3 regions of the Isoptericola sp. NPDC019571 genome follow, and region 3 is predicted to be linked to each of the others. Evidence: riboswitches for the same ligand, from Rfam matches in the RefSeq annotation. Region 3 holds a riboswitch; each other region holds the start of a gene.

Region 1 (4,589 bases), on a different contig from region 3:
GTGCTCGACCTGGAAGGCGACCGTCACCTCGTCGACCGTGACCAGCTCTCCGGGCTTCTCGCCGAAAACGCCGACCGGACCTTCCAGACATGGTTGTCCGGGTCCGACGACATGATCGTCACGGTCCGACGACACCGGTACGGCGACGACGGGAGCCGGGGTTTCGTCGGCGTGACCTGCTACCTGGACGGACTGGATCCCGACGACGTCGACGCGGTCTCACGTGCGGCGCAGGAGGTGATCGAGACGTCCACCGCCGACGCCCTGGGTCTCGTCGTCGACCGCCGGGGCACGACGGCCGACGTCGACTGGGACTCGTTCGTGGCGTCACCCGGCGTCGTCCCGGCCGTACCGGACCTGCTGATCCTCGCCAGCCCGCAGGCCGCATCCGCAGCGACCCACGAAGGCCGGTGGAGGCCCGACACACCGGTCGTCGGGTTCAGTACCTTGGAGAACACGGCCGCCGGGTGACGGGCGTACGGAGCGTCCAGCGTCACGACGACAGGCATCGACTTCCGGAGGAGCAATCCGTGAAGGGCGCATTCATCGTGTCCACCGGGCTGCGCCTGTGACTCACCGACGTCTTCTTCATCACCGCGGTCGACGGGCGAATCGGACGTAGCCGAGCTGACACACCTGGACGTCACGTACCTCCATGGCTGTGCCCTCATGACGTTCTCCACGGAACCGATCAGCGAATGGCCCGGGCGTGGGGAAGCATCGAGCACCGCCGGCCGGCCATCGGCTGAACACAGCCCCGCGACGAATGTCGTCATCCAGTACCTGCGAGACACCGAAAGGCATCCTCCTCATGAGCGCGTCGCCAGAAGACCGGACCTCGGGACCGAGCCGCCCGGACCCGGCCGACAGGTCCCGCCCCGCCTCCGGCTCCGCCGTCCTCGCCGCCGCTCTCCTGACCGACGACCGCGACACCGTCGCTCGCGCACTGCGGGACGGCGTGGCGGTGGTGCCGCACCTCGAGCGGGAGGACGGGACGCCGCAGGTGCGGGTCTTCGACGCACCCGTCGGCTCGGCGAAGCCGTACGACGTGTGTCTCTTCTCCTCCCCCGAGGCTCTCGAGACGTTCCTCGGGGACGACCCGGGACGCGAGTTCAGCCTGCGTCGTCGCGACTCGCTCGCCCCGTTCCTCACGCGCCACGGCGCGGTGCTCGAGCGGGTCGTGGTCGACCCTGCCGGGCCGCACCCGATGGTCCTCGGCGTCGCCGAGACTCTGGCCGCCCTGGACCTCGACCCCGACGACGATCCGACGGGTATGTCCGACGACTCCGGGGCGGGCATCAGCATCGAGGGCCTGCACGCCATGGCCAGCGTGGACGAGCCCGGAGGGTCACGCGGCATCGGCATCGAGCTCAACCTGCCCGACCACTGGGCCCTGATCGACCTGGAGGACGAGGCGCAGCGCGACCTGCAGATCCGTGCGATCGTCAAGCAGCAGGGCGCGGGGCTCGGCGACCGCGGGGCAGGGCTGCGGCGCGACCTGCGGGAGCAGCTCACCGCGGTCGCCGCGAAGGCCGCGGCCGCGGGCGGGCAGGTGATGGCCTACCTGGTGCTGCCCGGAAAGGACGCCGCCCTCGCGCTCAACCTCACGCTGTACTGGCACGACCTCGGCCCCGAGGCCGGCGAGGTCACGCACCTGCAACGCATCCACGACCGCCTCCACCCCCGGCTCGGACCCGACGACGAGCTCACCGTCACCGACACCCTCTCGGGGCCGTTCCTGCGCCACGTCCGCGTCGGCCGGGGTGCGGCCGAGCTCGGCGGCCAGGACGTCTCCCTGCTCCTGGTCGACTACTGGGCGCCGGCTCCCGGCGCACGGTCCGTCGCCCGACTCGCGTTCTCCACCCCGCACGTCGAGATCCGCGACGCGATCCTCGGCCTCACCGACAAGGTCCTGTTCGCCACCGAATGGCTCATGAGCGCGCCCGGCGACGTCACGGGCCCGACCGACGCCGACGCCGCACCGGTGCTCCCCTGATCTCGGCCCGGGGCACGAGGACCTCGGTACCGTGTTCCGCTACTGCCTGAGGAGGAGACGTGCGCGCGATCGTGTTCGAGACCCACGGCGGCCCCGAGGCGCTGCACCTCGCCGACGTCCCCGACCCGCAGGCCGGGCCCGGCCAGGTGCGCGTGCGTGTCGAGGCGGCCGCCGTCAACGGCTGGGACGTGAAGTCGCGTGCCGGGGCGACCGGCGGCCCGGCGCCGACGTCGGCCGTCGTGCCCGGGCTGGAGGTGGCGGGAGTCGTCGACCAGGTCGGGGACGGCGTGGCCGGCGTCGCGCCCGGCGACCGCGTGGTCGGGTTCGCCGTCGGCGGCGGGTACGCGGAGCTCGCCCTCACGTCGGTCTTCGCGCGCGTGCCCGACGGGCTCGCCGCGACCGACGCCGTCACCGTCCCCGTCGCGGCCGAGACCGCGACCCGCGTGCTGCGCCTCCTCGACGTCCGGCCCGGGGAGACCCTGCTCGTGCACGGCGCCTCGGGGTCGGTGGGCGAGCTGGCCGTCCAGCTCGCCGTGCGTCGCGGCGCCCGCGTGATCGGCACGGCGTCGCCGCGGAACCAGGAGTGCGTCGCCGCCCTCGGCGCGACGCCCACCACCTACGGCGCGGGGCTCGTGGAGCGGGTCCGCGCCCTCGCCCCCGACGGCGTGGACGCCGTCCTCGACACCACCGGCGCGGGCGTGCTGCCCGACTCGATCGCCCTGCGCGGCGGCACCGAGCGCATCGTCACCATCGCCGACGACGCCGCGGCGGACCTCGGCGTCGAGGCCAGCTGGCGGTCCGAGCGCGACGCCGGCGAGCTCGCCGAGGCCGTCGACGCCCTGGCCCGCGGCGACCTCGTGACCACCGTCGGCGCGGTGCTGCCGCTGGCCGACGCGCCGAGCGCCCACGCGCTCGTCGAGACGGGCCGCGCGGGCGGCAAGGTCGTGCTGGTGCCCTGAGCAGGGCGTTCCCGCCCGATCTGCATCGGCGATCGTCTCACCAGGCGGTCTCATCCTCGCCCGTATCGCGGATGCTGCGTACGATCGCGTGACAAGCCATCCAGAGCGGCCGAGAGTCCTGGCTCGACGACGCCGCAGCAACCCGTTCTCCGACGGAAGCCTCCCGAGGACGAAGGTGCTCACGCCAGGATCGATGGAGTGACGCATGGTCGCAGAGGCATCCCTTTCGCCCACCCCGGCAGCTCAGCCGGCGTTGCCGGCACGCCCGACGGTCTCGTTCGAGCTCATGCCGCCGCGCCGGCCGGACGCCGCCCCCAAGTTCTGGGAGACGGCGCGCCGGCTCGTGGCCGCACGACCGGACTTCGTGTCCGTGACGTACGGCGCCGGCGGCGGTGACCGGGCGACCGCACGCCAGGTCGTGTCCACCCTGCTCGCGGGCACGCCCGTCCTGCCCGTGGCCCACCTGACCTGCGTGGGCGCGCACCGCGAGGACGTCTCCGCCGTCATCGACGACTTCCTCGACGCCGGCACCCGCGCGTTCCTCGCCCTGCGGGGCGACCCGCCGAAGGACCAGCCGGACTGGGAGCCGCCCGCCGACGGCGTCGCGTCCTCGATCGAGCTCGTGCACCTGCTGCGCGAGGTCGAGGCGCGGCGCTGCGCGACCGACCCCGGGGCCGCGCTGCGCGGCGCCGCGCGCCCGATGACGATCGCCGTCGCGACGTTCGTCGACGGCAACGTGCAGGCCGGCACCACCCGGGCCCAGGAGGTCCGGCGCCTCAAGGAGAAGCAGGACGCGGGGGCGAGCTTCGCCATCACGCAGCTGTTCTACGAGGCCGACTCCTACACCGACTTCGTCGCCGAGGCCCGCGCGGCCGGGGTGACGATCCCGATCCTCGCCGGGCAGCTGCCCACGACCGAGCCGCGCCGGCTCCGTCGCGTCGAGGAGCTCACCGGCGTCCGCGCGCCCCGGCACCTGCTGGACGCGCTCGACGCCCTGCCGGACCCGGAGGCCCAGCACGCCTACGGGACCGCGCGTGCCGTGGAGCTCGCCCAGCGCGTGCTCGACGCGGGCGCACCCGGCATCCACGTGTACACGTTCAACAAGTACCGTCCCGCTCTGGACCTGCTCGAGGGTGTCCACCTCGGCGGACCGGCGCCGGCCGACGCCACGTCGGACGGCGCGGACCTGGCCAGAAGGCCGTGGGTACCGAGCATCCCGACCCAGGCTCCCGCCGTCTGACGCGCGGAGCCCGAACTCTGGAGTGCTCATGTCCACCACATCGACACGCCCCACCCCCGCCACGGGATTTCCCGGTGGCACGATCCTCGGCTACCCGCGCATCGGGCGCCGCCGCGAGCTCAAGAAGGCCGTCGAGTCGTTCTGGGCCGGGCGCACCGACGCCGTCGACCTGGAGGTCGCGGCCGGCGCGCTGCGCCGCGAGACGGCCCGCCGCCTCGTCGACCTCGGCCTCAACCCCGACGACGGCTCCGTGCCCGGCGCGTTCTCCTACTACGACCAGGTGCTCGACGTCGTCGCGCTGCTGGGCGCCGTCCCCGAGCGGTTCCGCGACCTGCTCGACGACGCGGACGGCTCGCTCGAGCTCGACGGCTACTTCACCGTGGCCCGCGGCCGC
Region 2 (4,589 bases), on a different contig from region 3:
TGGCGCTGCGGCTCGACGTCGCCGTCACCGCCCTGGCCCGGTTCCTGACCCGGTGGTCCGTCCCGGCTCTGCGGGTCGCGCTCGGGCTCGTGTTCCTCGGCTTCGGCGTCCTGAAGTTCTTCCCCGGCGCCAGCCCCGCCGAGGAGATCGCGGGCCGCACCGTCGAGACGCTCACGCTCGGGCTCGTCCCCGCCACGACCGCCGTCGTCCTGGTCGCCGTCATGGAGACCTTCATCGGGCTCACCCTGGTCTCCGGCCGCCTGCTGCGGGTCGGGCTGGTCGTCCTCGCCGTCGCGATGGTCGGCATCCTGTCCCCCGTCGCGCTGTTCGGCGACGAGCTGTTCGGGCACGGCATGACCCTGCTGGGCCAGTACGTGCTCAAGGACGTCGTCCTGGTCGCGGGCGCCGCCGTCGTCGCGGCCGTCGCGCTCGGCGCGCGCCTGCGCCTGGAGGCCTGACGAGACAGGCGCCCTCGCACCACCCCGGAGCCTCCGGCCGTCCCCCGGCCGGAGGCTCCGGTGCGTCCACGTGTCCGGATGGTGAGAAGTCTCCGGACGGCCCTGGCGTTCGTCCGACCGGCTGCTATACCTCCGCGCAGGTCACGAGCCCCAGCGCGAAGCCCCGGCTGGCTGGGCAGCAACCCCCATGTCACGGCGGGGTGCTCCGGGAGATGACCTGGCCGCCGGCCGGCCCGTCCCCGCGGGTCGAGACGCCGTGCGGCAAGCGTGATCGACGGACTGCGAGGGACGACCCATGACCGAGAACACCCGCCCCGCCACCCCCTCCGTGGTGGTGGTCTCCGGCAACCCGCGCGCGGGCTCGCGCACCGTGACCGCGGCGGAGGCCGCCGCCAGCCGCGTCGCCGAGCTGCTCGGCACCGCGGACGTGGCGACGATCGAGCTCGCGGCGTTCGCGGGCGAGATCCTCACGGCCGCGCACCCGGCCGCCGACGCGGCGAAGGAGCGCCTGGCGCGCGCCACGGTCGCCGTCGTCGCGACCCCCGTCTACAAGGCCTCCTACACGGGCCTCCTCAAGGCGTTCCTCGACCTCTACGGGCCCGACGGCCTGGCGGGCGTCGTCGTCGTGCCGCTCGTCGTGTCCGGTAACCCGGCGCACGCCCTCGCCGGCGAGGCACACCTCCGACCCGTGCTCGTGGAGCTGGGTGCGGTCGTGCCCACCCGCACGCTGACCCTCACCGAGGCCCAGCTGCCGGAGCTCGGCGAGGCGCTGGACCCCTGGTTCGCCCGCTGGGCGACGCCGTTGCGCCGGGCCGCCGGCGTCCCCGTCCCGTCGGCCACGACCACCACCCCCACGGCCACCCCCTCGACCACCCCCTCGACCACCGAGCTGACGGGAGCCGCCCTGTGACCACGGAACACGCCCACCAGCGCACCGACCTGTCCGCCCTGTCCGAGATCGAGGAGCTCCTGGCCCAGCAGGACGAGCCCCAGCTGTCCCCGGACGAGTTCAAGACGGTGTTCCGCCAGCACCCGGCCGGCGTGGCCGTCGTCGCGCTCGAGCACGCGGGCCGCCCCGTCGGGTTCACCGCCACGTCCGTGATCTCCGTGTCCGCCGCGCCGCCCCTGCTCGCGTTCTCGCTGGCGTCCACGTCGTCGTCCTGGCCCGCCGTCTCGGCGGCCAGCACGCTCGCGATCAGCTTCCTCGCCGACCACCAGGACGACCTCTCCGCCCGCTTCGCCACCAGCGGCATCGACCGTTTCGCGGGGGGCGGCTGGACGGCGCTGCCCTCGGGCGAGCCCGTCATCGACGGAGCCGTCTCCTGGGTGCGCGCCCGCGTGCTGCAGCGCACCCCGGTCGGCGACAGCTACCTGGTCTCGCTGCGCGCGCTGCAGTCCGGGTCGGACGGGACCTCGCCCCTGGTCTACCTCGACCGCACCTACCACCGGCTCGGCGACGAGTCCGCGATCTGACGGGACAGCGACACATGACCGACCTCACCACCCCCTTCGTCGTCGGGCTCGACGTCGACGGCGCGGGCGCCCACCCTGCGGCAGCCCCCGCGACAGGCCTCACGCCGGCCGAGCTCGTCGGGGCACCTCGCCTCGCCCGCGGCGTGCGGCGTGCCGAGAACGCCGGCGTCACCTTCGCGACGTTCGCCGACGCGCTGCTGCCCGCGGTCGCCGGGTCGCCCGGCTCCGCGCGGCTCGACGCCGTCACACGCGCGGCGTTCGTGGCCCGCACCACCACCGCGATCGGCCTGGTGCCCCAGGTCCCGGCCACCTACCCGGAGCCGTTCCACGTCGCGGCCCAGCTCGCCTCCCTCGACATCGTGGCGGGTGGCCGCGGCGGCTGGCTCGCCGCGGCCACCCGCACCCCGGAGACGGCCGACGCCTACGGTCGCGAGCCTGTCGCCGATCTCGCCCGCGAGGCCCGCGACGTCGTGCAGGTGGTGCGCGACCTCTGGGACTCGTGGGAGGACGACGCCGTGATCCGCGACGTCGCGACCGGACGCTACGTGGATCGCGACCGGCTGCACCACGTCGACTTCGTGGGCGAGACCTTCTCGGTGAAGGGCCCGCTCATCAGCCCCCGGCCGCCGCAGGGGCAGCTCGTGGTGCTCGCCCCGGCCGGCGACGTCGCGCCGTCGGTGAGCGACGATCCCCTGGTCGACGTCGCGCTCGTCGGCGGCTCCGACATCGCGGCCGCCCGGGCGGCGGCGCGCGCCGCGACCGCCCCCGCGCCCGGCGCGGACGACGGCGCCGCACTGGCGGTGGTCGACCTGGAGGTGGTGCTCGACGCCGACGGCCGCACCGCACGGGCCCGGCTCGCCGAGCTCGACGCCGCGACCCCCGCCGGGGCACGCACGGGCTGGGGGGCGGGTGCCCTGCGGTACTCCGGCGACGCCGCGGGCCTGTCCGGTCTCCTCGCCCGGCTGGCAGCCTCGGGCGACGTCGCGGGCGTGCGGCTGCTGCCCGCCGTGCTCGACGTCGACCTGCCGGTGCTCGCCCGTGACGTGCTCCCCGCGCTGCGTGCCGCCCGGCTCACCGCAGCGCCCCGCGCGGGCGCCACCCTGCGCGAGACGCTCGGGCTCCCGCGCCCCGCCAACCGCTACGACACCCGCCCCGGCGCCGGCACCCGGGCGCGGCACGCCGCCCCGCACGCCGCCGCGATCGCCTGAGGAACCCCGATGACCGCACCGACGACACCGCCCCACGCCCCCGACGCCCCGATCACCCGCCCCCGCGCGCAGGTGCACTTCGGCGTCTTCTTCCAGGGCGTCAACCACACCACCATCTGGTCCGACCCGGAGTCCGGGTCGCAGACCGACTTCGCGTCCTTCGAACGCGTGGTCCGCACGGCCGAGCGCGGCCTGTTCGACGCGTTCTTCCTCGGCGAGGGCCTGCGCCTGCGCGAGACCCGCGGCCGGATCCACGACCTCGACGTCGTGGGCCGGCCCGACGCGATCACCCAGCTCGCCGCGCTCGCGGCGATCACCGAGCGCATCGGCCTCGTGGCCACGCAGAACACCACGTACCACGACCCCGCCGACCTGGCCCGGCGCCTCGCGAGCCTCGACGTCCTGTCCGGCGGGCGGGCGGCGTGGAACGTCGTCACGACGGACAACGCCTGGACCGGCGAGAACTTCCGCCGCGGCGGGTACCTCGACCACGCCGACCGCTACGAGCGCGCGGCCGCCGTCCTCGCGGTCGCCCGCGGCGTCTGGGACGCGTTCCCGGACGCCACGGGCGGGGCCGGGGAGGGAACGGTGGCACGCGTGACCGTGCCCGGCACCGACCTGCGCACGCCTCGCGACCTGGTCCTCGACGCCACCACGCCCCGCAGCCCGCAGGGCCACCCGGTGATCTTCCAGGCGGGCGACTCCCCGCAGGGCCGCGACTTCGCCGCCGCGCACGCCGACGTGATCTTCTCCCGGCACGGCGCGGTGCTCGCCGACGCGCTGGGGTTCGCCGCCGACGTCCGCCGCCGCGTCGTCGCCGCCGGGCGCCCGGAGGACGACGTGAAGATCTTCCCCGGCACCGCGATCGTCGTGGGCGACACCCCGGCCGAGGCCGAGGAGAAGGCCCGCTGGGTGCGCCGCGCCCAGGTCACCCCCGCCACGGCGCTGTCGATCGTCGGCAACATCTGGGGCGAGGACCTCTCGTCCTACGACCCGGACGGCCCGCTCCCGGCGCACGACCCGGTGGTCGCCGAGCTCGGCGGCGAGCGCGGCTCCGCCACGACCGGCGCGCGCACGCACGAGATCGCGCGGCAGTGGCGCGCCGTCGCCGAGGCCGAGAACCTGTCGATCCGCGAGCTCGTCGTGCGCAACGCGGGCGAGCGCGGCTTCACCGGCACCCCCGAGGCCGTGGCGGACGAGCTGACCCGCTGGGTGCGCACCGGCGCCGTCGACGGGTTCAACCTCAGCCCGTGGATCGTGCCGTCAGGCCTCGACGACGTCGTGGACAGGGTCGTGCCCGCGCTGCAGGAGCGCGGGGCCTACCCCGCCGCGTACGAGGGCGGCACGCTGCGCGAGCACCTCGGCCTGCGCGCACCGCTGACCCGTCGTGCCCGCGACCGGTCCGGGGTCCTCGACGCCGACAGCGAACCGACGCCTGTACCGGTGCCCT
Region 3 (4,589 bases):
GGGCGGACCGGCACCCGCCGGCCTGGTGATCAGGCGGGAACCCGCTCCGCCGTCGCGCCGTCGAGGGGCGGGTAGCTCTCGCCGCCCACCCGCTCCGCCGCCGCGATGTACCCGGCCAGGGCCGAGCGCGAGCGGGCGAGCCTCGCCATCTGGTCCTCCAGGCGCCGCAGGCGGGAGCGCATCGCGGTCAGGAGCTCGACACAGCCGGGCAGCTGCGGCTCCTCGCCGACCGCGCACGGCAGCACGGAGGCGATGTCCTCGGACGACAGGCCCGCGTCGAGCAGGTGCCGGATCTGCCGCACCCGCAGCACGGCCCCCTCGTCGAACTCGCGGTAGCCGTTCGAGCGCCGGGCGACGTCCAGCAGGCCCTGGGCCTCGTAGTAGCGCAGCTGGTGCGTCCGCACGCCCGTGCGGCGGCTCAGCTCCCCGATCCGCATCCCGCTCCCCCTTGACCTTCACACCGGTATGAACGTCGACGATGCTGCCATGGTCACCAGAACCCACAAGCCGTCGTCCCCCGTCCCCGTCTCCGTCGTCGGTCTCGGCCTCATGGGCCGCGCGCTCGCCGGCGCGTTCCTCAGGGCCGGGCACCCCACCACCGTGTGGAACCGCACCCCCGCCAAGGCCGACGCGCTGGTGGCGGACGGCGCGCACCTGGCGCCCTCGGCGGCCGCGGCGCTCCGCCCCGACGGCCTGACGGTCGTCTGCCTCACCGACGACGACGCCGTGCGCGAGCTGATCGGCCAGGACGGCGTCGACGTCGCCGGCGCCACGCTGGTCAACCTCACGTCCAGCAGCTCCTCGCAGGCCAGGGAGACCGCCCGGTGGACCGCCCGACGCGGCGCGCGCTACCTCGACGGCGCGATCATGGCCGTGCCCTCCGCGATCGGGACGGCGGACGCGGTCGTCCTGCACAGCGGGCCCCGGACCGACTTCGACGCGCACGCGGCCACGCTCGCGGCGCTCGGCACCGTCACCCACCTCGGCGAGGACCCCGGGCTGGCGTCCCTCTACGACGCGGCCGGCCTCACGATGATGTGGAGCGTCCTCGACGCGTGGCTGCACGGCACCGCCATGCTCCGGACGGCCGGGGTGGACGCCGCCGCCTTCGCGCCGTTCGCCCGGCAGATCGCGGAGGGCGTGGCCGCGTGGCTGCCCGGTTACGCGGAGCAGGTCGACCGCGGCCGGTTCCCGGCCGAGGCCTCGGCCCTCGAGACGGACGCGCGTGCGATGGCGCACCTCGTCGAGGAGAGCGAGGCGCTGGGCGTGAGCACCGAGCTGCCGAGACTGCTCAAGGCCGTGGCCGACCGTGGCGTCGCCGCGGGCCACGGTCACGAGCAGTACCCGGTGCTGATCGAGGAGTTCGGCCGCCCGACGCCCTGACCTGCCGGTCGCCGGCCGGAGGACCACGGCCTGAGACGTCGGCGTGCGAGCCGGCGGGCACGCGCCTACGGTCGGTCTTCGAGGTCGTTCGTCTGACGGAAGGAGCCCCGATGGGACTGGGAGACAAGGCCAAGCACCTGGCGGAAGAGGCCGAAGGCAAGGCCAAGGAGGCCACGGGCAAGCTCACCGACGACGAGAGCAAAGAGGCCGAGGGCAAGGCCCAGCAGGCCAGCGCGAACCTCAAGCAGGCGGGCGACGACGTCAAGGACGCGTTCAAGGGCTGACCCGCTGACACGACGGGGCGCCACCGCACGGTGGCGCCCCGTCGTCATGTCCGCCCGGGGCGGGACCGACGGCTCAGAGGTCGTCGGGCAGGCAGCCGAAGGCCTCGTCGGCGCCCAGCGCGGCGGTGGCGAGCAGCCCCTCGAGGCCGGAGCCCTCGGGCACGGGGCGAGGGTCGTCGACGACGACCCACAGCCCGTCCACGACGTCGTACCGCGCCTGCGGCCCCTCGGTCACGAGCGAGCGGACGGCGGCGACGAGCCGCTCGACCTCCTCGCCCGCCGTGCCGAGGCCCACCGACGCGCGGACGGCCCCGGCATCGAACCCGAGGCGGCCGAGCAGCGGGTGGGCGCAGAACCGGCCGTCGCGCACCCCGATGCCGTGCTCGGCGGACAGGTACGCGGCGACGAGGCCCGGGTCGTACCCGGAGACCGTGAACGTCACGACCCCCACCGGGTCGACGGCGTCGTCCCACACGTGCACGACCTCGACGCGCTCGACCTCGCCCAGCCCGTCCACGAGGCGGCGCCGCAGGGCGTCCTCGTGCTCGCCGGCGACCCACGGGTCGAGCGCGGCGAGCTCGTCGCACGCGGCCGCGAGCGCCACCGCGCCCACGACGTTGGGCGAGCCGGCCTCGTGCCGGGCGGGGCCCTCGTGCCACTCGGTGGTGGTGGTGCGGACCCGGCGCACGGCGCCGCCGCCGGCGAGGTACGGGGTGCCGGCGTCGAGCCAGTCGCGGCGTCCGACCAGGGCGCCCGCGCCGAAGGGCGCGTACGTCTTGTGGCCCGAGAAGGCGACGTAGTCGACGCCCGTCTCCGCGAGCGAGAAGCGGCGGTGCGGCACCAGCTGGGCGCCGTCGAGCACGACGCGCGCGCCCGCGCCGTGCGCCGCGGCGACGACGTCGGCCACGGGCAGCGCCTCGCCGGTCACGTTCGACGCGCCGGTGAGCGCCAGCAGGGCGTAGGGGCGGCCCGCCGCGGCGGCGGAGCTCAGCTCCTCCTCGATCTCCGCGAGGGTGGCGGACACGGACGGCCCGCCGGTGACGACGGTCGCGTCGGTGACGCGCTGCCAGGGCAGCAGGTTGGCGTGGTGCTCGATGTCGAGCACGAGGACGCGGCCCGGCTCGCCGGTGGCCGGGTCGGCGGGCACGCAGCCCGCGAGCAGGTTGAGCGAGTCCGTGGTGTTGCGGGTGACGATCGTGAGGTCGTCCTCGCGGGCGCCGACGAACGCGCCGATCGTGCGGCGCGCCGTCTCGTACAGGGCGGTCGAGACCTGGGACAGGTAGCCGGCGCCGCGGTGCACGCTGGCGTACAGCGGCAGCACGCGCGCGACCCGGTCCGCCACGGCCTGCAGGGCCGGCGCCGACGCCGCGACGTCGAGGTTGGCGTACGGCACCTGGCGGCCGTCGACGAGCGGCACGAGCGTGTCGCCGCCGACGACGGGCAGCACGGGGGCGACGTCGTGCACGGCGGCGGCGCGCGCGGCGGGCACCGCAGGCGCAGTGGTGAGCGTGGTCATGCGTGGTCCTCCTCGGTCGTGCCGGGGAGGTGGCTCCCCGCGCTTGCCCGCACGCCGGACGGCGCGGGGCCAGGTCGTCACCCGGGGCACCCCGCCGCGAGAGGAGGGTTGCCGGCCAGCGAGCCGGGGCTTCGCGCTGGCGCTCTTGACCTGCCGCCCATCGTGCGTGCGCGGCACCTCGCGGTCAAGCGGATCCGGCGTCCTTCTCACGATGCGGTCGAGGGTGGCCACCTCGGGTTCGGCGTCGCCGGCGCGCGACCCCGGGGGACGCGCGGCGTTCGCGTCGCGAGACGGGGTGACCAGCACGCGGACGGCGGGCGTACGATCGCCACGACCATCCCGAGCGGCCGAGTGACGTGGCACGTCGACGCCGCAGCAACCCGCGGGCCGGTCGTCGGCGACGGCGGCCGTACCGGACGAGGGTGCTACCGCCACGACCGATGGGAGGACTGCGATGAGCACCCAGATCGATCCCCGCCCCGCCGAGGGCTACGCCGGCGACCTCACCCCGCAGCAGGCGTGGGACCTGCTCGCCGGCGACCCCGACGCCGTCCTCGTGGACGTGCGCACCGAGGGCGAGTGGCGCGCGATCGGCGTGCCGGACACCGCCACCGCCGGCAAGGCCCCCCTCTTCGTCGAGTGGGTGCAGGCGGGCGGTCGCCCCAACGCCGGCTTCCTCGCCGAGCTGGCCGCCGCGGGCGTGACCGCCGACAGCCCGATCGTCTTCCTGTGCCGCTCCGGTCAGCGCTCGATCGGCGCGGCGCGCCTCGCGACGGCGTCCGGCCTGGGCCCGGCGTACAACGTGCTCGAGGGGTTCGAGGGCGGCCCCGGCTTCGACGGCGTCCGCGACCGCGAGGGCTGGAAGGTGCGCGGCCTGCCGTGGGGCGCGTTCGACGACGCCGCCGCGACGCGGGCAGCCCAGCAGGACTCGGAGCAGGCCCGATGAGCGACGCGCAGGTCCCGACCGGCCCCGGCGCCGACCCCACGACCTTCGGCGGCTCGCGCCCGCTGCCCGCCACGGTCCGGCCCGCGACGCTCGCCGTGCGCGGCGGGCACCGCCGCTCGGACTTCCAGGAGATGTCCGAGGGCCTGTTCCTCACCCAGGGGTACACCTACGGCTCGGCTGCGGACGCGGAGGCGGCGTTCGCCGGCGAGCGGTCCCAGTTCCTGTACTCGCGGTACGGCAACCCGACGGTGCACACGTTCGAGGAGCGGCTGCGCCTCATCGAGGGTGCCGAGGCCTGCTACGCCACGGCGTCGGGCATGTCGGCGGTGTTCAACGCCCTCGCCGCGCTGGTCTCCAGCGGTTCGCGCATCGTATCGGCGCGGGCGCTGTTCGGGTCCACGAACGTCATCTACGACGAGATCCTCGCCAAGTGGGGGGTGCGCGTCGACCTGGTCGACGG

What was found. A riboswitch is a leader RNA that binds a small molecule or an ion and turns the genes downstream of it on or off. The one in region 3 is predicted to bind S-adenosylmethionine.
Region 1: it holds a riboswitch for S-adenosylmethionine, as region 3 does, so the genes downstream of both, ACH443_RS09390 (methylenetetrahydrofolate reductase) here and ACH443_RS01185 (aminotransferase class V-fold PLP-dependent enzyme) in region 3, are expected to answer to the same signal.
Region 2: it holds a riboswitch for S-adenosylmethionine, as region 3 does, so the genes downstream of both, ACH443_RS10865 (NADPH-dependent FMN reductase) here and ACH443_RS01185 (aminotransferase class V-fold PLP-dependent enzyme) in region 3, are expected to answer to the same signal.

Annotation. Positions count from the first base shown of each region.
Region 1 is NZ_JBIRXZ010000004.1:270,687-275,275, reverse strand. It holds gene ACH443_RS09405 (hypothetical protein) at 1-471, shown strand, start outside; gene ACH443_RS09400 (hypothetical protein) at 812-1,996, shown strand; gene ACH443_RS09395 (NADP-dependent oxidoreductase) at 2,056-2,955, shown strand; SAM riboswitch class I at 3,049-3,155, shown strand; gene ACH443_RS09390 (methylenetetrahydrofolate reductase) at 3,161-4,195, shown strand; gene metE (5-methyltetrahydropteroyltriglutamate--homocysteine S-methyltransferase) at 4,224-4,589, shown strand, end outside.
Region 2 is NZ_JBIRXZ010000005.1:140,695-145,283, reverse strand. It holds gene ACH443_RS10870 (DoxX family protein) at 1-458, shown strand, start outside; SAM riboswitch class IV at 598-732, shown strand; gene ACH443_RS10865 (NADPH-dependent FMN reductase) at 754-1,368, shown strand; gene ACH443_RS10860 (flavin reductase family protein) at 1,398-1,931, shown strand; gene ACH443_RS10855 (nitrilotriacetate monooxygenase) at 1,946-3,139, shown strand; gene ACH443_RS10850 (LLM class flavin-dependent oxidoreductase) at 3,149-4,589, shown strand, end outside.
Region 3 is NZ_JBIRXZ010000001.1:251,706-256,294, reverse strand. It holds gene ACH443_RS01205 (amidase) at 1-29, shown strand, start outside; gene ACH443_RS01200 (MerR family transcriptional regulator) at 30-437, opposite strand; gene ACH443_RS01195 (NAD(P)-dependent oxidoreductase) at 487-1,383, shown strand; gene ACH443_RS01190 (CsbD family protein) at 1,494-1,667, shown strand; gene ACH443_RS01185 (aminotransferase class V-fold PLP-dependent enzyme) at 1,741-3,183, opposite strand; SAM riboswitch class IV at 3,218-3,334, opposite strand; gene ACH443_RS01180 (rhodanese-like domain-containing protein) at 3,638-4,129, shown strand; gene ACH443_RS01175 (O-succinylhomoserine sulfhydrylase) at 4,126-4,589, shown strand, end outside.